Regions from separate parts of the Streptomyces sp. NPDC048504 genome, predicted to be linked through region 2. Evidence: riboswitches for the same ligand, from Rfam matches in the RefSeq annotation. Region 2 holds a riboswitch; the other holds the start of a gene.

Region 1 (10,341 bases), on a different contig from region 2:
GATCAGGTTGAGGTGGTTGTCGGTACCGCCGGTGACGAGGGTGGCGCCCCGGCGCATCAGACCGCCCGCCAGCGCACGGGAGTTGTCGACGATGCGCTGGGCGTAGTCCTGGAAGGAGGGCTGCCTGGCCTCGGCGAGGGCGACGGCCTTGGCTGCCATGACGTGCGGGAGCGGGCCGCCGAGGACCATCGGGCAGCCGCGGTCGACCTGGTCCTTGAGGGAGTCGTCGCACAGGACCATGCCGCCACGCGGGCCGCGCAGCGACTTGTGGGTGGTGGTGGTGACGATCTGGGCGTGCGGGACCGGGTCGAAGTCGCCGGTCAGCACCTTGCCCGCGACCAGACCGGCGAAGTGCGCCATGTCCACCATCAGGGTCGCCCCGACCTCGTCGGCGATCTCGCGCATGATGCGGAAGTTCACCAGGCGCGGGTAGGCGGAGTAGCCGCCGACGATGATCAGCGGCTTGAACTCACGGGCGGAGGCGCGCAGTGCCTCGTAGTCGATGAGGCCGGTGACGGGGTCGGTGCCGTAGGAGCGCTGGTCGAACATCTTGCCGGAGATGTTGGGGCGGAAGCCGTGGGTGAGGTGGCCGCCGGCGTCCAGGGACATGCCGAGCATGCGCTGGTTGCCGAAGGCCTGGCGGAGTTCGGCCCAGTCGGCGTCGGAGAGGTCGTTGACCTGGCGGACGCCCGCCTTCGCGAGGGCCGGGGCCTCGACGCGGTCGGCGAGGATCGACCAGAAGGCGACGAGGTTGGCGTCGATGCCGGAGTGCGGCTGGACGTAGGCGTGGCGGGCGCCGAAGAGTTCGCGCGCGTGCTCGGCGGCGAGGGACTCGACGGTGTCGACGTTGCGGCAGCCGGCGTAGAAACGGCGGCCGATGGTGCCTTCGGCGTACTTGTCGCTGAACCAGTTGCCCATGGCCAGGAGGGTGGCCGGGGAGGCGTAGTTCTCGGAGGCGATCAGCTTGAGCATCTCGCGCTGGTCGGCGACTTCCTGGCCGATGGCGTCGGCGACGCGCGGCTCGACGGCGCGGATCACATCGAGGGCGGCGCGGAAGGCGGTGGACTCGTTGGAAAGGGGCGCGGAATTGTCGGGCATGGGGACCTCCGGACGTGGCGTTCGGCGTTCTCGGTACGGCCCAGGCGCACGGCACACATTCCAGCTCGGGCCGCTCCCCGATGGTCGGTCCCATCCCAGCGCGCCAGTCACGGCCCGCCGGTCAGCCTACCGGGCGTGCCGGACGGTGCGGCTCCTGCGTCCACCATGCGGGCGAGGATAGGAAAGGGGCACCCTCACCCCCGGGAGACGCCGTGACCAGTACCGAAGCACTCATCGCCGCCGCCGACGCGCACACCGCGCACACCTACCACCCGCTGCCGTTGGTCGTCGCCACCGCCGACGGTGCGTGGATGACGGACGTGGAGGGGAGGCGCTGTCTCGATCTGCTGGCCGGCTATTCGGCGCTCAATTTCGGGCACGGCAACCCGCGGCTGATCGCGGCGGCGAAGGCGCAGTTGGAGCGGGTGACGCTGACGTCGAGGGCATTCCACCACGACCGGTTCGGCGCGTTCTGCGAGCAGTTGGCCGAGCTGTGCGGCATGGAGCTGGTGCTGCCGATGAACACGGGCGCGGAGGCGGTGGATACCGCGCTGAAGACGGCTAGGAAGTGGGGGTACCAGGTCAAGGGCGTGCCTGAAGGGCGGGCGAAGATCGTGGTGGCGGGCAACAACTTCCACGGCCGTACGACGACAATCATCAGCTTCTCGACCGACCCGGAGGCGCGGGCGGACTTCGGGCCGTACACGCCGGGCTTCGAGATCGTGCCGTACGGGGATCTCACCGCGATGCGGGCGGCGGTCAGTGAGAACACGGTGGCCGTGCTGTTGGAGCCGATCCAGGGCGAGGCGGGGGTGCTGGTGCCGCCAGCCGGATATCTGGCGGGGGTACGGGAGTTGACGCGGGAGCGGAACGTGCTCTTCGTCGCCGACGAGATCCAGTCGGGGCTCGGGCGGACGGGGCGGACGTTCGCGTGCGAGCACGAGGGGGTGGTGCCCGACATGTATGTGCTCGGGAAGGCGCTGGGCGGTGGGGTGGTGCCGGTGTCGGCGGTGGTGTCGAGTGCGGAGGTGCTGGGGGTGTTCCGGCCCGGGGAGCACGGGTCGACGTTCGGCGGGAATCCGCTGGCGTGTGCGGTGGCGCTGGAGGTGATCGCGATGCTGCGGACGGGCGAGTACCAGGCGCGGGCCGCGGAGCTCGGGGAGCATCTGCACCGGGAATTGCGGCAGTTGACCGGTACCGGCCGGGTGACGGCGGTGCGCGGGCGGGGTCTGTGGGCGGGGGTCGACATCGCCCCGGCGGTCGGGACGGGCCGGGAGATCTCGGAGAGGTTGATGGACCGGGGCGTCCTGGTGAAGGACACTCACGGGTCGACGATCCGGATCGCGCCGCCGCTGATGATCAGCCAGGAGGACCTGGACTGGGGGCTGGCCCAACTACGGGCGGTGTTGGGGATCTAGGACCGTGCGGGTCCGGGGCATCTCCAGAGATCGGTGAGAGGCCCCGCACAGAAGGCCCGTGGCGATCTCCCCTCCCCTAGAGTCACTTTGTGCTCTTTGGAATGGTGTGCGCGCTCGGCGCGGCGGTCTGCTTCGGTACGGCGACGGTGCTGCAGGCGGTCGCCGCGCGGGCGGCCACGGCGGGTGGGGGCGGGGACGCGGCGCTGTTGCTGCGGGCGCTGCGGCAGTGGCGGTATCTGGCGGGGCTGGGGCTGGACGGTCTGGGGTTCGTGTTCCAGATCGCGGCGCTGCGGTCGCTTCCGATCTACGCGGTCGGGGCGGCGCTGGCTTCGAGCCTCGCGGTGACGGCGGTGGTGGCCGCGCGGCTGCTGAAGGTACGGCTCAGCGGCGTGGAGTGGGGAGCCGTCGGCGTGGTGTGCGCGGGACTGGCGATGCTGGGGCTGGCATCCGGGGCGGAGGGGCACCAGGACGGGTCCACGGCGTTGAAGTGGGCGATGTTGGCGACGGCGGTGGCGGTGTTGCTGCTCGGGCTGGTCGGGGGGCGACTGCCGGAGCGGGGGCGGGCGTTGACGCTGGGGCTGGGGGCCGGGTTCGGGTTCGGGGTGGTCGAGGTGGCGGTTCGGTTGATCGACTCGTTGAAGCCCTCGACACTGGTCGGCAATCCGGCGACGTACGCGCTGCTCGTCGGTGGGGGCGCCGCGTTTCTGCTGCTGACGACGGCCCTGCAGCGGGGGTCGGTGACGACGGCCACCGCCGGGCTGGTGATCGGGGAGACGATCGGTCCGGCGCTGGTGGGGGTGGTGTGGCTCGGGGACCGTACGCGGGACGGGTTGGAGTGGCTGGCGGTGCTGGGGTTCCTGGTGGCTGTGGCGGGGGCGTTGGCGTTGGCGCGTTTTGGTGAGGCGCCGGCGGAAGCAGCCGACGAAGCTCCCGTGGAAACGGCGTAGGCCAGGCCAGGGGAAGACGGCGGCGTAGGTCACGGCAGCACCCTGCACAGCGCCTCCACCGCCCCCGCCCACGCATGGTCCGGCGGCGTGCCGTAGCCCACCACCAGGGCGTCCAGTGGGTCGGCGAGGGCCTGTTCGTGGCGGTAGAAGGACAGGGAGTGGAGGGCAAGGCCCTGCCAGGCGGCGGCTTGGACCACGGACTGTTCGGTGCCGGGCGGGAGGCTCAGGACGGCGTGGAAGCCGGCCGCGATGCCGGTGACGTGGACGTCGGGGGCGTGCTGGGCGAGGGCGTCGACCAGGGTGTCGCGGCGGCGGCGGTAGCGCAGGCGGGCGGCGCGGACGTGGCGGTCGTAGGCGCCGGAGGTGATGAACTCGGCGAGGGTCAGCTGGTCCAGGACGCCGCAGGTGTCGATGCCGCCCTTCGCCTGCGCGACCTCCTCCATCAGTGAGGGGGGCAGGACCATCCAGGCGAGGCGGAGGCCGGGGGCGAGGGACTTGCTGGCGGTGCCGAGGTAGACGACGTGGTTCGGGTCGAGGCCCTGGAGGGCGCCGATGGGCTGGCGGTCGTAGCGGAACTCGCCGTCGTAGTCGTCCTCCAGGACCAGGCTGCCGGTGCGTCGGGCCCAGTCGACGGCGGCGGAGCGGCGGTCGTGGTGGAGGGGGACGCCCATGGGGAACTGGTGGGCGGGGGTCAGGAGGACCGCCGCTTCGTCCGTCAACTGGCCTGGGTTCGTGCCCAGTTCGTCGAGGGGGAGCGGGCGGGTGCGCAGGCCGGCCTCGTTCAGGATCTGCCAGTGGACGGCGAGGCCGTAGGACTCCACCGCGATCGTGTGGGCGCCGCGGGTGCGCAGGACGGCGCCGAGGAGGCGCAGGCCGCTGGAGATGCCCGCGCTGATCAGGATGTGCTCGGGGTCGGCGCGTACGCCGCGGGCGCGGGAGAGGTAGGCGGCGAGGGCGGTGCGGAGTTCGACGCGGCCGCGTGGGTCGCCGTAGCCGAGGGCCTGGTAGGGGGCGTTGGTGAGGGCGCGGCGGGCGGCCTTGAGCCACTCGGTGCGAGGGAAGGCGGCGAGGTCGGGGGTGCCGGGGACGAGGTCGTAGGTGGGGCTGTTGCGGAGGCGGCGGGGCGGGGTCGTGTCCGTAGGCGGGACGATGGCGCGTTCGGCGACGCGGGTACCTGAGCCCTGGCGGGCGGTGAGCCAGCCCTCGGCGACCAGGTCGGCGTACGCGTCGGCGACCGTGTTGCGGGCGATGCCCAGGTCGGTGGCGAGGGAGCGGGAGGAGGGCAGCCGGGTGCCGGGGGCGAGGCGGCCGGTGCGGACGGCGTCGCGCAGGGCGTCCGTGAGGCCGCGGCGGACGCCGGTGCTGGTGGCGGTCGGTTCGACATGCAGGTCGACGCCGTAAGTGGCCCAAGATTTCGCCATGGAAATGGACCATACTCCTGGGCTGCCTGACTTCTAGAGTCGAGACATGACCACAGCACAGGAAACTCCTTACGCCCACGAGCACAGCCCCCGCCTGAACTGGGCCGAGCATGCGCCCGAGGTCTACAAGGCGATGGTCCGTCTCGACATCGCCGCCCGGCGGGGCCTCGACCCGAAGCTGCTGGAACTGGTGAAGATCCGCGCCTCGCAGCTCAACCACTGCGCGTACTGCCTCGACATGCACACCAAGGACGCGCTCGCGGCGGGCGAGAGTGTGGAGCGGATCATTCAGCTCGGCGCGTGGGAGGAGTCGCGGCACTTCTACACCGAGAAGGAGCTGGCGGCGATCGAGCTGACCGAGGCGGTCACCGTCATCACGGACGGTTTTGTGCCGGACGAGGTGTACGCGCGGGCGGCCGAGCAGTTCGAGGAGGCCGAGCTGGCTCAGCTGATCGCCGCGATCACGGTGATCAACGCGTGGAACCGGTTCGGGGTGAGCACGCGGATGGTGCCGGGGCACTACAAGGCGGGACAGTTCAAGTGACGTCGCCCGCACGGGTGTTGGGCCGTGAAGTCCGGGGGTGTCGGCCGTGAGCAAGGTCGAGCTGTTCCGGAGTCTGCATCGGCGGCGGCTGCCCGGTGATCCGCTGGTGCTGCCCGGGCCCTGGGACGCGGTGAGTGCGCGGGTGTTCGTGGAGGCCGGGTTCACGGCGCTCGCCACGCCCAGCGCCGGGGTGGCCGCCTCGCTCGGGTACGAGGACGGGGCGACGCCGGCGGACGAGATGTTCGCGGCGGTCGCCCGGATCGTGCGGGCCGTGGACGTGCCGGTGTCGGCGGATGTCGAGGGCGGGTACGGGCTCGCGCCGAAGGAGCTGGTGGAGCGGCTGCTGGAGGCGGGGGCGGTGGGGTGCAACCTTGAGGACTCCGACGGCGGTGTGCTCAAGGACCCGCGGCGGCACGCGGACTGGCTGGCCGAGGTGCGGGCGGTGGCGGCGGAGCGGTTGTTCGTCAACGCGCGCGTCGACACCTTCCTGCACGGTGACGGGAACCCCGAACGGGCCATCGAGCGGGCCGCGTTGTACGTCGCGGCGGGCGCCGACTGCGTCTATCCGATCATGGCTCCGGCGGATGTGCTGCCGTTGCTGCGGTCCGGTATCCAGGGGCCGGTCAACGTGCTCGCGCGGCTGGAAGGCGAGGGCCCCTCGCCCACCGCACTCGGTGAACTCGGGGCCACGCGCATCACGTTCGGGCCGGGGCTCCAGCGCTGGGCGGCACTCGCGCTCAAGGAGAGGGCCGTGGAGCTGAAGCGGTGAGCGGGGTCAGGACAGCCAGGCCTTCCAGGTGGAGGGGTGGCTGTCCACCCACTTCTTCGCGGCGTCGGCCGGGGACAGTTTCTGGTCGGCGATCATCAGGGAGACCTCGTTCTGGTCCTCGGTCGTCCACGTGAACTTCTTCAGGAAGGCCGCCGCCTTGCCGCCGCGCTTGGCGAAGTCCGTGTTGAGGTACTTCTGCAGCGGGGTGTGGGGGTAGGCGCAGGCGACCTTGGCGGCGTCGGCGTCGCAACCCTCCTTGTAGGCGGGGAGTTCGACCTCCGTCATGGGGACCTTCTTGAAGAGCCACTGGGGGGCGTACCAGTAGGTGAGGAAGGGCTTCTTCTCCTTGGCGAACTGCTTCATCTGGGTGATCTGCGCGGCCTCCGAACCGGCGAACACCACCTGGTAGTTGAGCTTCAGGTTCGTCACCAGGGCCTTGTCGTTGGTGACGTAGGAGGGCGAGCCGTCCATCAACTGGCCCTTGCTGCCGCTCTCGGCGGTGCGGAACAGCGAGGAGTACTTGTTGAGGTTCTTCCAGTTCGTGATGTCCGGGTGCTGCTTGACCAGGTAGGTCGGGACGTACCAGCCGATGTGCCCGGTCACCCCGAGGCCGCCCGCCCGCGTGATCGTCTTCTTGTCGTCGACGTAGCGCTTCTCCTGGTCGGGGTGGCCCCAGTCCTCCAGGATCGCGTCGACCCGGCCCTGACTGAGCGCGTCCCACGCGGGGACCTCGTCGACCTGGACGGTGTCGACGCGGTAGCCGAGCTTGTGCTCCAACAGGTACTGCGCGACGGCCACGTTGGCCTGTGCGCCCACCCAGGACTGGACGGAGAGGGTCACGGTCTTGGCGCCCTGCGCGTTGGCGAAGGGCGAGGCCTGCTTGGTCATGTCGGCGGCGCCACAGCCCGAGAGCAGGGCGAGGGACGTCACCGCGGCCACTGCATAAGCCGTACGAACTCGCATGTCACGCTCCCTTCTTGGTGCGGCGTTGCGTCGGCTGGGTCACCCGGTCGAGCATCAGGCCGAGGCAGACGATCGCGGCGCCCGCAACGAGTCCGGTCGCCAGGTCGCCCTGGGCGAGGCCGAACACGGCGTCGTAGCCGAGGGCGCCGCCGCCGACCAGGCCGCCGATGATGACGACGGCGAGGACGAGGACCACGCCCTGGTTGACGGCGAGCATCAACGCCGGGCGGGCGAGCGGGAGTTGGATCTGCCGCAGCTGCTGGGCGCTGGTCGCGCCGAGCGAGCGGGCCGACTCCAGGGCGGCCGGGTCGACCTGGCGCAGGCCCTGCGTGGTGATGCGGACGACCGCGGGGAGGGCGTAGACGACGGCCGCCGCGACGGCGGGGGCGCGGCCGACGCCGAAGAGGGCGACGACCGGGATCAGGTACACGAACTGCGGCATCGTCTGGCAGACGTCGAGGACGGGGCGCAGGGCCCGTTCGAAGCGGTCGCTGCGGGCGGCGGCGATGCCGGTCGCGAAGCCGAGGACGAGGGTGACGGCCACGGCGGCCAGCACCTGAGACAGCGTGTCCAGCGACGGCTTCCACACCCCGAGCACGCCGATCGCGGCCATGGCGAGGACGGCGGTGAGCGCGGTGCGCCAGGTGCCGATCACCCAGGCGAGGGCGGCGACGATCAGCAGCACCGACCACCAGGGCAGCCACTGCAGTCCGTCGCGTACGGGGTCCAGGACCCAGGTGGTGAAGTGGCCGGCCCAGTCGGCGGTGCCGCCGAGGTAGGGGACGCCGGAGTAGAGGTGGGCGGTCATCCAGTCGACGACCCGGTTCACCGGTTCGGCGATGTCCAGGGTCCAGCCGGATGGCCAGTCCAGGGCGCCGGCGAGACGGGCGGCGACCGCCACGGCGACGGTGGCGCCGAGTGCGTACAGCCACGGGCGGAGGCCCGACCCCGGCTCCCCCGCGGACTCGTCGGTCTGCTCGGACTGTTCGCCCGCGGCCGCGGTGACGCGGTCCAGTACGACGGCCAGGAGCACGATCGGGATGCCGGCGGCCAGGGCGGCGCCGACGTCCACGGAGGCGAGGGCCTGGTAGACGCGGTCGCCGAGGCCTCCGGCGCCGATGACGGAGGCGATGACGGCCATGGAGAGGGCCATCATGATCGTCTGGTTGAGGCCGAGGAGGAGTTGCCTGCGGGCCAGCGGGAGCCGTGCGGTCAACAGGCGTTGGCGTCCGGTGGCGCCCAGGGACTCGACGGCTTCGAGGACCTCCGGGTCGGCGTTGCGCAGGCCGAGCGCGGTGAGGCGGGCCATGGGCGGGGCGGCGTAGACGACGGTGGCGAGGACGGCGGCGGGCACGCCGATGCCGAAGACCAGGACCACGGGGAGGAGGTAGGCGAAGGCCGGGAGCACCTGCATGGTGTCCAGGACCGGGCGCAGCGCGCGGTCGGTCCGCTCGGAGAGGCCGCCGGCCAGGCCGAGCAGCGCGCCCACGACGACCGAGGTGAGTACCGCGACCACCATCAGGGCGAGGGTCTGCATGGTCGGCACCCACATGCCGAGCAGACCGCAGGCGAGGAAGGCGACGCCCGTCCCGATCGCGAGCCGTACGCCCGCCACCCGCCAGGCGACGAGGGCGCCGAACGCGGTGACGCCCGCCCAGCCCGCGGCGAGCAGGACCAGGTAGACGGCGCGTACGGAGAGGACGACGGCGTTGCTGATGTAGCCGAAGAAGTAGAGGAACAGCGGGGAGCTGTCGCGGTTGTCGATGATCCAGTCGTTGGCCCGGCCGAGCGGACCGGACAGGTCGACGGTGAGTGCGTGCGGCCAACTCCCGCTGGCCCAGTGCGCGTTGGCGAGCGGTACGAGGACCGCGGCGGCGAGCGCGAGCAGCAGGAGCTTGTGCGCGGCCCGGTGCCGGAGGATTCCGGGGAGGGCGAGGCGGGGGGCGGGTGCGGTGACCGTTGCCATCAGACCGCCTCCTTGCCGATATCGGCGAGCTCCGCCCCCGCCACGACGTCCAGCAGCCGTGCGTGGTCGACCACGCCCAGACAGCGGCCGTCCTCGACGACGCAGGCGGGCTTTCCGCTGCGGGACACGACCTTGATCGCCTCGGCGACGACCGCGTCGGCCGCGAGCGCACCGGGGTGTTCCCGGCCTCCGCAGTCTCCTGGGCGCATCGCCGTACGGACGGTCATGACGTCCGCGTGCGGGACGTCGCGTACGAACTCGCGGACGTAGTCGTCGGCGGGTGAGCCGACGATCTCCTCGGGGGTGCCGAGCTGGACGATGCGGCCGTCGCGCATCAGGGCGATGCGGTCGCCGAGCTTCAGCGCCTCGTTCAGGTCGTGGGTGATGAAGACCATCGTGCGGCCCTCCTCGCGGTGCAGCCGGACGACCTCCTCCTGCATGTCGCGCCGGATCAGCGGGTCGAGCGCGCTGAACGGCTCGTCGAACAGGAGGACCTGGGGGTCGACCGCCAACGCCCGGGCGAGGCCGACGCGTTGGCGCTGGCCGCCGGAGAGCTGGCCGGGGCGGCGCTGCTCCATGCCTTCCAGGCCGACCTTGGTGACGACCTCGGCGGCCCGGCGGCGGCGCTCTGCCTTGCCGACGCCCTGGATCTCCAGGCCGTAGGCGACGTTGTCGAGGACCGTGCGGTGCGGGAGGAGGCCGAAGTGCTGGAAGACCATCGCGGCGCGGTGGCGGCGGAGTTCGCGCAGCCGGGACTTGTCCATGGCGCGGACGTCCTCGCCGTCGATGGCGATGGTGCCCGCGGTGGGTTCGATGAGGCGGGTGAGACAGCGGACCAGGGTGGACTTGCCGGAGCCGGACAGGCCCATCACCACGAAGACCTCGCCCTTGCGGACGTCGAAGGAGACGTCGCGGACGGCGGCGGTGCAGCCGGTGCGGGTACGCAGCTCGGCGGCGTCCAGGGCGGTGAGTTCGGGGTCGGCGGGGACCTGGTCGGCCTTCGGGCCGAAGACCTTCCAGAGGCCGTCCACCGAGAACACGGGGTCACCGGAGGTACCCGTGCTCATGCTCGTGTTCGTGGAACTTCCGGGCGTACCAAGGCCGTTGGGCGTACTGAGGGTACTCATCACGCACCACCTCCGATCAGGTCGACAGCCCTCTCGCCGACCATGAGCACCCCGATCATCGGGTTCACGGCGGGCATGGTCGGGAAGA
Region 2 (10,341 bases):
GGGCGATCGGGCGAGGTTCCGCCGTGAGCGGGACGCCCGTTGGGAGGAGCGGCGGCTTGAGGTGTACGCCGAGTACGCCAGGACCCTGAAGAAGTCCGTGACCCTGACCTACCGGGTCGCCTCCCATTTCGGCAACGACCCGCATCCGCACCCGCTGTCCCCGGCCGAGGCGGAACCGCTGCTGGCCGAGGCGACCGTGGACCGGGATCCGCCCGGTGAGGCGCTGCTTCTGCTGGGGAGTACGGAGGTGGTGGACAAGGCCCGGGCGTGGGTCGGCGCGGTGATGGAGATGGAGCGGTTCATGCGTGCGGAGACCCACGACCCCGAGGCCTGGCGGGAGTTGATGGATCGTCAGCGCTCCAGGCGCGAGGGCTACTACGCCGCCGTACGGAACGATCTGGCGCTCCCGCCGGGCCACTCGGGACGCTGGCCGGTGACGCGGGTCTGACCTCTCACCTCACCGATACCCACTCACATCCGCAGGTTTCCCCACGTCCTGCACCTCCACCAGGTACCGCCACGCGTCCGGACGGCTGCCGTCGAGGTCCGTGAAGCCGTACACCGGGGCGAGTCCGCCGCTGGACAGCGACTGCCCGTTCCAGCGGGCCACTTCGGGGTCGGCGGTGAGGGCGGCGACGGCGCGGCCGACATAGCGCGGGGTCTCCGAGATGGCGAAGTGGGGGACGCGTTCCAGGGCGTCGCGCCAGTTGTCCTCGCGTACGCCGAACTGGTCGAGCATGATCTCGGAGCGCAGCCAGCCCGGGGTGAGCGCGAGGGCGGTGGCGCCGCGCGGGCCGAGTTCGTGGCCGAGGGCGAAGGCCATGCGCAGGACGGAGGACTTGGCGAGGTCGTAGAAGAACGAGACGCGGTAGGTGTCGCGGTTGTACTCGGCGGTCCCGTCGGTCATCTCCACGACCAGGCCGCCGGGCCTGCGCAGGAGCAGGGGCAGCGCGTGGTGGCTGGTGATCGCGTGCGTCTCGACCGCCAGCCGGAGGATGCGGAGCCCGTTGTCGAGGTCGTGTTCCCAGACGGGGGTGTCCCAGGCGAAGAGGTGCTCGCCGCCCCAGATGTCGTTGACGAGGACGTCCAGGCGGCCCTGTTCGTCGTCGATACGGTCGACGAGCGCCCGGACGGCCGAGGGTTCCAGGTGGTCCGTGGGGACGGCGATACCCCTGCCGCCGGCCGCCGTGACGAGGTCGGCGGTGTCCTCGACGGTCTCGGGCCGGTCGTACTCGGAGCGCTGGGCGCGGGTGCTGCGCCCGGTCACGTAGACGGTGGCGCCGGCCGCGCCCAGTTCCACGGCGATCCCGCGTCCCGCTCCGCGCGTCGCCCCCGCGACCAGCGCGACCTTGCCTTCCAGTGGACCCGGCATGTCCGGCCTCCCGTGCTCGTTCGACTCGCTGTCATGTCGATCGTGCAGGAGAAGCCGGACACCCTCTGTCGGGTATTCGCCGGTGTCTCAGTGGCCCCGCGCGATCCACTCCTCCAGGTGTGCGGCCTCCGCCCCGACGGTCGTCGAGTCGCCGTGTCCGGTGAGCACCTTCGTCTCGGGCGGGAGGGTCAGCAGCCGGTCGCGGATGGAGTCGATGATCGTCGGGAAGTCGGAGTACGACCGTCCCGTGGCGCCCGGGCCGCCGTGGAAAAGGGTGTCTCCCGTGAAGACCGTGCCGAGCCCGGGGTCGTACAGGCACACCGCGCCGGGCGCGTGCCCCGGCGTGTGCAGGACCTTCAGGTCGGCGCCCGCGGCCTCGATCACCTGACCGTCGGCGAGGTGGGCGTCGGGGTCGCGGTCGGGGTGGGTCTGCTTCCACAGGGGCAGGTCGTCGGGGTGCAGCCAGATCGTGGCGCCGGTGCGGTCCGCGAGTTCGGGCGCCGCGTCGATGTGGTCGTTGTGCGCGTGGGTGCAGATGATCGCGGTCAGCCTGCGGTCGCCGATCGCCGCGAGGATCGCGTCCGCGTCATGGGCCGCGTCGATGACGACGACCTCGTGGTCGTCGCCCACGATCCACACGTTGTTGTCGACGTCCCAGGTACCGCCGTCGAGGCTGAACTGCCCCGAGGTGACGAGGTGTTCGATACGAGCGGCCATCACAGCTCCACCACCGAACGCAGCACGTCGCCGCCGTGAATCCGCTCGAACGCCTTCTCCACCTCGTCCAGTTGGATCGTCTCCGTGACGAACGCGGCCAGGTCCAGGCGCCCTTGCTGATGCAGATCGATGAGCATGGGGAAGTCGCGGGAGGGCAGACAGTCGCCGTACCACGACGACTTCAGCGCGCCACCCCGCCCGAAGACGTCCAGGAGCGGGAGTTCGAGCTTCATCTCCGGCGTGGGCACACCGACGAGGACGACCGTGCCCGCCAAGTCCCGGGCGTAGAAGGCCTGTTTGTAAGTCTCGGGGCGCCCGACGGCCTCGATGACGACATCGGCACCGAAGCCGCCGGTGAGTTCGCGGATGGCCTCGACGGGGTCGCTCGTCTTGGAGTTGACGGTGTGCGTAGCCCCCATGGAGCGGGCCTTCTCCAGCTTCCGGTCATCGATGTCCACGGCGATGATCCGCGCCGCACCCGCGAGCCGGGACCCGGCGATCGCCGCGTCACCGACACCGCCGCACCCGATAACCGCGACCGTGTCACCGCGCCCGACGTTGCCGGTGTTGATGGCGGCGCCGATGCCGGCCATCACGCCACAGCCCAACAGCCCGGCGACGGCCGGGGAGACGGACGGGTCGACCTTCGTGCACTGCCCGGCGGCGACCAGGGTCTTGTCGGCGAAGGCGCCGATGCCCAGGGCCGGGGAGAGCTCCTGGCCGGTCGAGGCGAGGGTCATCTTCTGCTTGGCGTTGTGGGTGTTGAAGCAGTACTGCGGCCGTCCGCGCAGACAGGCCCGGCAATTCCCGCACACGGCACGCCAGTTGAGGATCACGAAGTCGCCGGGGGCGACATCGGTGACGCCCTCGCCGACCGACTCCACCACGCCCGCGGCCTCGTGCCCGAGCAGGAACGGGAAGTCGTCGCTGATGCCGCCCTGTTTGTAGTGCAGGTCGGTATGGCAGACCCCGCAGGCCTGTACCTTCACCACGGCCTCACCGGGTCCGGGATCGGGTACGACGATCGTCTCGACCCGGACCGGCTCGTTCTTGCCCGGTGCGATCACGCCGCGTACTTCCTGCGCCATGGTCCTGAACCCTTTCGTCGCCGTTGTCCCTGCCTCCGACCCTACGCGTGACTGATCGGTAAGGGCACGCTGACGTCCCGGCCACGGCCCCCGCCCATCACCGTGATCGATCGCGGCCGACGTAGCCTGAATGTTCCGACCGACTCCCGAGGAGCGCCGTGAGCATCGCAGGGACTCAGAGCGGTCCGCCGGCCTGGCGGTTGCTCCTCGACTACGTACGACCGCACCGCTGGGCCCTGTTGGCGGGCGCGCTGCTCTCGTTGGTCACCGGGGGCACCGGGTTGCTGCTGCCGCTGGTGGCGCGGGGGCTCATCGACGATCTGTCGCACGACCGGACGATCACCGGGGCGTTGCTCGCGATGTCGGCACTGGTGGTCGCCAACGCGGCGGTGGGCGCGCTGGGTTCGTATGTTCTGCGGCGCACCGCCGAGTCGGTGGTGCTCGGTGCGCGGCGCGCCCTGTCGTCGTATCTGCTGCGGCTGCGGATCAGCGCGGTGGACCGGAGCGAGCCCGGCGACCTGATGGCCCGCATCACCTCCGACACCACGCTGCTGCGCGAGGTCACCACCGACTCACTGGTCGGCCTCGGCACCGAAGGGCTCATCCTCGTCGCGACGGTGGTGATGATGGGTCTCGTCGACCCCGTGCTGCTGGCCGTCACGCTTGGTGTCATCGTGGGCGCGGGCACCGTGCTCAGCGTGATCGTGCCGCGCATCAACCGGGCCAGCCGGCAGGCGCAGGACGCGATCGGCGTGATGGGTGCCTCGCTGGAGCGGATCCTCGGCGCGCTGCGCACGGTGAAGGCGTCCGGCGCCGAGGACCGCGAGGAGCGCACCCTGCACGCGGCGGCCGAGGAGTCGTGGCGGCAGAGCATCCGCGCGGCCAAGTGGGCAGCGGCGGCGGGCAATACGGCCGGCCTGTCGATGCAGATCGCCTTCATCACCGTCCTCGCGGTGGGCGGAGCACGCGTGGCGACGGGCGCGATAGACGTCGGCACGCTGGTCGCCTTCCTCCTCTACGTCTTCTACCTCATGCAGCCGATCCAGCAGGTCGTCGGCGCGATCACCCAGTACCAGACGGGCTCCGCGGCCCTCGCCCGCATCCAGGAGGCGCTCCGACTCCCGGCCGAACCCCCGTCCCCGCCCGCCCAGTTGCCCTCCCCCGGCGCCGAACCCGCGGCACTCGCCTTCGACGACGTCCGCTTCCGCTACGCCGACGACCTCCCCTACGTCCACCACGGCGTGACCTTCGAGGTACCGGCCCAGGGCATGACGGCGTTCGTCGGCCCGTCCGGCGCGGGCAAGACCACCGTGTTCTCCCTCATCGAGCGTTTCTACGACCCCGAGTCCGGCGCGATCACCCTCGACGGCCGGGACCTCGCGGACTGGGAACTGACCCAACTCCGGTCCGCCATCGGATATGTGGAGCAGGATGCCCCGGTCCTGTCGGGTTCCCTGCGCGACAACCTGCTGCTCGGCAACCCGGACGCCGACGACGACGCCGTCACCCGCGTCCTGAGGACGACCCGCCTCGACGGCCTGGTCGCCCGCCTCCCGAAGGGCGCCGACACTCTCGTCGGCCACCGGGGCACCCGCCTCTCCGGCGGCGAACGCCAGCGCGTCGCCATCGCCCGCGCGCTCCTGCGCCGCCCCCGCCTGCTCCTCCTGGACGAGGCGACCTCTCAGTTGGACGCGGTGAACGAGGCGGCCCTGCGCGACACCGTCGCCGATGTGGCCCGTACGACGACGGTCCTGGTCGTGGCGCACCGGCTGTCCACGGTGACGATGGCCGACCGGATCGTCGTGATGGACGCGGGCCGGGTCCGCGCGGTGGGCACGCACCGGGAGCTGGTGACCGCCGACCCGCTGTACGCGGAGCTGGCGGCGACGCAGTTCCTGGCGACGGCGGGCTGATCCCGCGCAACGGCTGAGGGCCGCCCGTTTCCGGACGGCCCTCAAGGTCCGCGTGCTCCGCGGGATCAGTACTGCGGGCTCACGGCTCGATGCTGGGGAGGAGTCCCGTGACCGGCGCGGCCATGTCAGTGACCTGGTGCAACTGCTGGAGGTCGTTCAGGTGGTTCAGCCCCTGCAGCTGACTGGCGACCCGCGGGACCTCCGCCCGGTGCTCGGCGGGGATCTCGCTCACCGCGAGCGAGTCCAGCAGGGCGACCGGGCTGACCTTGCCGTCCTTGAAGGCGGGCGCGTCGGCGGCGTTCGCCATCGGCGCGACGAGGCCGGTGACCCCGACGGCGAGACCAACGGCGGCGGCAATACGTCGTGTTGAGATCATGCCCTCAGCAACGCGGCCGGTCCTCGCGCGGTCACGGGTACCGGGCACCGCTCACCCGTGAGGCGGAGCGCGCCTCCCGGTTTGCCGACCACGGCGAGGCGGAGGAGTCTCGTAGGAGAGGCCCGTCGCGGCTCGCTCCTGTGTGGGCCGCGCCCCTCCGAGGAGGTCACCATGGGCACTGCGGCACGCTCCGGCTTCGACTCCGAAGCCCTGCGCCGGGGCATCGAGGAACACACAGCGGCGACACTTCTGTCGCTCTACGCGGACGACGCCGAGATCCACGTCGTCGACCACCAGACCCAGCCCAGTCACCCCAAGGTCCTGCACGGCCGGGACGAGATCGGCGCGATGCTCGCCGACGTCTACAGCCGCGACATGACGCACAAGCTGGAGGAATGCGTCGTACAAGGGGACCGGGTCGCCTACAGCGAATCGTGTCAGTACCCGGACGGGGCCCGTGTCCTCGCCGAGTCGATGCTTCTACTGGAGGACGGCAAGATCACCCGGCAGACCATGATCCAGGCATGGGACGGCTAACGAGGCTGGTGCCGAAGGTCCGGATCAACACCCGTCTGACCTGGACCTTCTCGGCGACCACAGCACCAGCCCGCTCCGCTGCGACGCGACGGCGGGCGCCGGTCTCCGCGGCGGGACTGCGAGCGTCCGCCACGCTGCTGGGGTCGGCGCTGCGAGCGGCACGGTCCCACTCGCTTCCGCCGCCTGCCGGTCGGACGCGGGGTTTCCGGCGTGGCTGAGCGGGCCCGTGCTGTCGTAGGACTGTCGGTTAGGCTGTTCGTGGGTCGTGACTGGCGCTGAGGTGGAGCACCACCGTGGAGCGGCCCACGCGGAGTCGATGCCGTGCGCCTGGGCGATTGGTCAACCAGCTCAGGAGTGGATCATGTCTCAGGCATGGCTGGGGGCACCTCCCAGGCCCTTAAGGCACTGGGGGAGGACGGCACCGCGCTCGCCCGGCGCATCGTCGAGGACACCGCGAAGAAGGCCGCCGACCTCACGGAACGCACCGGTACGGCGCCCTGTCTCGCGACGGTTCTGGTGGGCGCGGACCCGGCGTCCGTCACCTACGTCCGGATGAAGCAGAACCGTTCGCGCAAGGCCGGCATCGAGTCTCGGCACGTCGAACTGCCCGCCACCACGACCACCGCCGAACTGGTCGCCACCCTCACCGCGCTCTCCACCGACGAGACCGTGCACGGCATCCTGCTCCAGCACCCGATGGGTGAACACATCGACGAGCGGGCCGCGTTCGAGGCGATCGCGGCGGAGAAGGACGTGGACGGCGTGACCTTCGCGTCGTTCGCGACGATGAGCTTCGGCCTGCCGGGCTTCGTGTCCTGCACGCCCGGCGGGATCATGCGGCTGCTCGACGAGTACGACGTCGACCCGTCCGGCAAGCGGGCCGTCGTCGTCGGCCGCAGCGCGATCCTTGGCAAGCCGGCCGGCATGCTGCTCCTGGCCCGCGACGCGACGGTCACCTACTGCCACTCCCGCACCCGGGACCTGTCCGCGGTGGTCCGCGAGGCGGACATCGTGGTCGCCGCCGTGGGACGCCCCCGGCTGATCCGCGGCGAGGACATCAAGCCCGGCGCGGTCGTGATCGACGCCGGCTACAACGCGGGCAACATCGGCGATGTCGACTTCGAATCCGCCGCCGAACGCGCCTCGTTGATCACGCCGGTGCCGGGCGGCGTCGGCCCGATGACGATCGCCACGCTCCTGGAACAGACGGTGACCGCCGCCGCCCGGCAGCTCGGGGTGTGATCAGCGCGTCCACGCGCTGTAGTCCATGACGTCCCCGGCCTTGACGCCGTACTCGGGCTGGTCCTTAGTGAAGGTGGTCTCCATTCCGAGGACGGCGCCGGTGGCCGGGTCCATGATCAGCATCAGTCGGGTCGCGGACCGCTGATAGACGTACGCCTGCCCGTGCCGCCCGAGCCGGTCGGTCACCTCCCCCACCGGCCGCAGCCCGTCCGCCCCCGCGAGCAGCCGCGCCAACGCGGCCGACTCACGCGCCCCGAGCGTCCAGTGGTCCAGCAACACCCCCACGGCGTCGAGGAGTTCGGGGGTGGTCAACGGCGTCTTGCTGTACGCCGTCTCCTGGAGGTACGCCCGCAGTCCCGCCACGTCGTGCGGGGGCCGGGCATCGGGCGGCACATCGCTCCAACTCGGCGGAAACGTCGTCTCCTTGAGAACATGCCCGTCCTCGACGACACGTTCCGTGTGACTGTCGTCCGCGTTCCAGCGCACGATGCGTTCCTCGGGGATGGTGACCGGCGGCTTGTCGTCGGACATGCCGAGACTCCATGACTGCACGTGAGTTCCCCTGCGCAGAGCGGGAGTTCCGTCGACCGCGGTCGCCACGGCGAGGGCGGCGAGCTGCTTCAGGGACACCGGCGTGGAGCCCGCCTGCACTGTCAGCGCCCGCGGCGCCGCCACCGCCGGGGTACTGCTCGGCCCGCCCAGCACCAGAGCAAGCACGGTCGCAGCGACGGCAGTCGCGGCCGCGAGACCCCACAACATCCGGCGCCGCCGCGAACGCCGTCCGTACACCAGCCTGTTGAGCCCACGCTCGGCATGATGGTCAAGCGGCCCGTCGCCGTAGAGGGACCCGTCGCTGGTGAACGGGTTGGCGTTACGCAGGAGTTCAAGTTCATCAGCCATGGCGATGATCCCTCGGTTCAGCGGTGGCGCCCCTTGGGTGCGCGGGGAACTGCGCGACCAGCCACGACGGCGCAGCAGCCAATCGACAACACATCACGCCACTCCTCCGGCCACCGCGCTCAGCCTTTCTATCTCCGCTCTCAACCGCCGCCGCGCCCGATGCAACCGCATAGCCGCAGCCCGCACCCCACACCCGAGGACGACGGCAACCTCGTCCACCCCCAGCTCCTCCCACGCCGTCAACCGCAGTACCTCCTGATCAGCCGGAGACAACCGCGCCAACGCCTCGTGCACCCAGCCGCCGGGCGCATCCGCATCGGGCCCGGCCACAACCTGCCGCCCATGCGCGCTCTCGTCATTGCCCAGCCGGTGGACAAGCCGACGGCGCCGCCCGTACCCCCGCACCACGTTGGCCAGGCAGTTACGGGCCACGCCGTACAGCCAGGGCAACGGCGCCGACGGCAGATCCGCACGGCGGCGCCAGGCGACGGTGAAGACCTCCGCCACCACTTCCTCGACCTCACCGCTCCGCCCGTCCAATCGCCGCGCAACATAGCGGCTGACCGCCCAGTAGTGCTCGCGATAGGCAGCGGCGAAGTTCTCGTCGTTGCTCATGTCCCGTTCGTGTCCGGCACCGGGGCGATCGTCACACCCGATTTCGTGATTCTCCTCGCGTCACTCGAGTGTGACGTGCGGGCGGTGCGCGGACACAGGCGGGGCGTGAGAGACCTCAAGAGCATCAAGTGGCTGACGACCACGGACCACAAGACGATCGGCACGCTGTATCTGGTCACGTCGTTCGGGTTCTTCTGCATCGGCGGCGTGATGGCGCTCCTCATGCGCGCCGAACTCGCCAGACCCGGCCTGCAGATCATGTCCAACGAGCAGTTCAACCAGGCGTTCACGATGCACGGCACGATCATGCTGCTGATGTTCGCGACGCCCCTCTTCGCCGGCTTCGCCAACTGGATCATGCCGCTGCAGATCGGCGCGCCCGACGTGGCGTTCCCGCGGCTGAACATGTTCGCCTACTGGCTGTATCTCTTCGGCTCGACCATCGCGGTCGGTGGCTTCCTCACCCCGCAGGGTGCGGCCGACTTCGGCTGGTTCGCCTACAGCCCGCTGTCGGACGCGGTCCGCTCGCCGGGCATCGGCGCGGACATGTGGATCATGGGTCTGGCCTTCTCCGGCTTCGGCACGATCCTCGGCGCGGTCAACTTCATCACCACGATCATCTGCATGCGCGCACCGGGCATGACGATGTTCCGCATGCCGATCTTCGTGTGGAACGTGCTGCTGACCGCCGTACTCGTCCTGCTGGCCTTCCCGGTCCTCGCCGCCGCGCTCTTCGCGCTGGAGGCGGATCGGAAATTCGGGGCACACGTCTTCGACGCCGCCAACGGCGGGGCGTTGCTGTGGCAGCACCTCTTCTGGTTCTTCGGCCATCCAGAGGTGTACATCATCGCCCTGCCGTTCTTCGGCATCATCTCCGAGGTCATCCCGGTCTTCTCCCGCAAGCCGATGTTCGGCTACATGGGACTGGTCGCCGCGACGATCTCCATCGCCGGCCTGTCCGTGACGGTGTGGGCCCACCACATGTACGTCACCGGCGGAGTGCTCCTGCCGTTCTTCTCCTTCATGACGTTCCTCATCGCCGTACCGACCGGCGTGAAGTTCTTCAACTGGATCGGCACCATGTGGAAGGGGTCCCTGTCCTTCGAGACCCCGATGCTCTGGGCCACCGGCTTCCTCATCACCTTCGTGTTCGGCGGCCTGACCGGTGTCATGCTCGCCGCCCCGCCCATCGACTTCTCGACCTCGGACTCGTACTTCGTCGTCGCCCACTTCCACTACGTCGTGTTCGGCACGGTCGTGTTCGCGATGTTCTCCGGCTTCCACTTCTGGTGGCCGAAGATGACCGGCAAGATGCTCGACGAGCGCCTCGGAAAGATCACCTTCTGGACGCTGTTCATCGGCTTCCACGGCACCTTCCTGGTCCAGCACTGGCTCGGCGTGAACGGGATGCAGCGCCGGATCCCCGACTACCTGGCGGTGGAGGGCCTGACGACACTCAACACGGTGTCGACGATCTTCTCGTTCCTGCTGGGCCTGTCGTTGCTGCCGTTCCTCTACAACGTCTGGAAGACGGCCAAGTACGGCAAGAAGGTCGAGGCCGACGACCCCTGGGGCTACGGC

What was found. Region 2 has a riboswitch for ZMP and ZTP ahead of ACGFY9_RS22210 (bifunctional 5,10-methylenetetrahydrofolate dehydrogenase/5,10-methenyltetrahydrofolate cyclohydrolase). Riboswitches for the same ligand answer to the same signal wherever they lie in the genome.
Region 1: linked by a shared signal. The riboswitch ahead of ACGFY9_RS30995 (glycine hydroxymethyltransferase) and the one ahead of ACGFY9_RS22210 (bifunctional 5,10-methylenetetrahydrofolate dehydrogenase/5,10-methenyltetrahydrofolate cyclohydrolase) in region 2 are both predicted to bind ZMP and ZTP.

The regions. Positions count from the first base shown of each region.
Region 1 covers NZ_JBICXA010000014.1:44,264-54,604, forward strand. Annotated here, with positions in the region: gene ACGFY9_RS30995 (glycine hydroxymethyltransferase) at 1-1,098, opposite strand, end outside; ZMP/ZTP riboswitch at 1,130-1,219, opposite strand; gene rocD (ornithine--oxo-acid transaminase) at 1,311-2,516, shown strand; gene ACGFY9_RS31005 (hypothetical protein) at 2,618-3,463, shown strand; gene ACGFY9_RS31010 (PLP-dependent aminotransferase family protein) at 3,493-4,884, opposite strand; gene ACGFY9_RS31015 (carboxymuconolactone decarboxylase family protein) at 4,931-5,428, shown strand; gene ACGFY9_RS31020 (isocitrate lyase/phosphoenolpyruvate mutase family protein) at 5,475-6,197, shown strand; gene ACGFY9_RS31025 (ABC transporter substrate-binding protein) at 6,204-7,160, opposite strand; gene ACGFY9_RS31030 (ABC transporter permease) at 7,162-9,126, opposite strand; gene ACGFY9_RS31035 (glycine betaine/L-proline ABC transporter ATP-binding protein) at 9,126-10,193, opposite strand; gene ACGFY9_RS31040 (GMC family oxidoreductase) at 10,253-10,341, opposite strand, start outside.
Region 2 covers NZ_JBICXA010000008.1:338,733-349,073, reverse strand. Annotated here, with positions in the region: gene ACGFY9_RS22245 (hypothetical protein) at 1-448, shown strand, start outside; gene ACGFY9_RS22240 (SDR family oxidoreductase) at 458-1,372, opposite strand; gene ACGFY9_RS22235 (MBL fold metallo-hydrolase) at 1,460-2,089, opposite strand; gene ACGFY9_RS22230 (S-(hydroxymethyl)mycothiol dehydrogenase) at 2,089-3,177, opposite strand; gene ACGFY9_RS22225 (ABC transporter ATP-binding protein) at 3,336-5,090, shown strand; gene ACGFY9_RS22220 (hypothetical protein) at 5,170-5,466, opposite strand; gene ACGFY9_RS22215 (nuclear transport factor 2 family protein) at 5,638-6,003, shown strand; ZMP/ZTP riboswitch at 6,259-6,343, shown strand; gene ACGFY9_RS22210 (bifunctional 5,10-methylenetetrahydrofolate dehydrogenase/5,10-methenyltetrahydrofolate cyclohydrolase) at 6,376-7,245, shown strand; gene ACGFY9_RS22205 (CU044_5270 family protein) at 7,246-8,145, opposite strand; gene ACGFY9_RS22200 (RNA polymerase sigma factor) at 8,239-8,760, opposite strand; gene ctaD (cytochrome c oxidase subunit I) at 8,866-10,341, shown strand, end outside.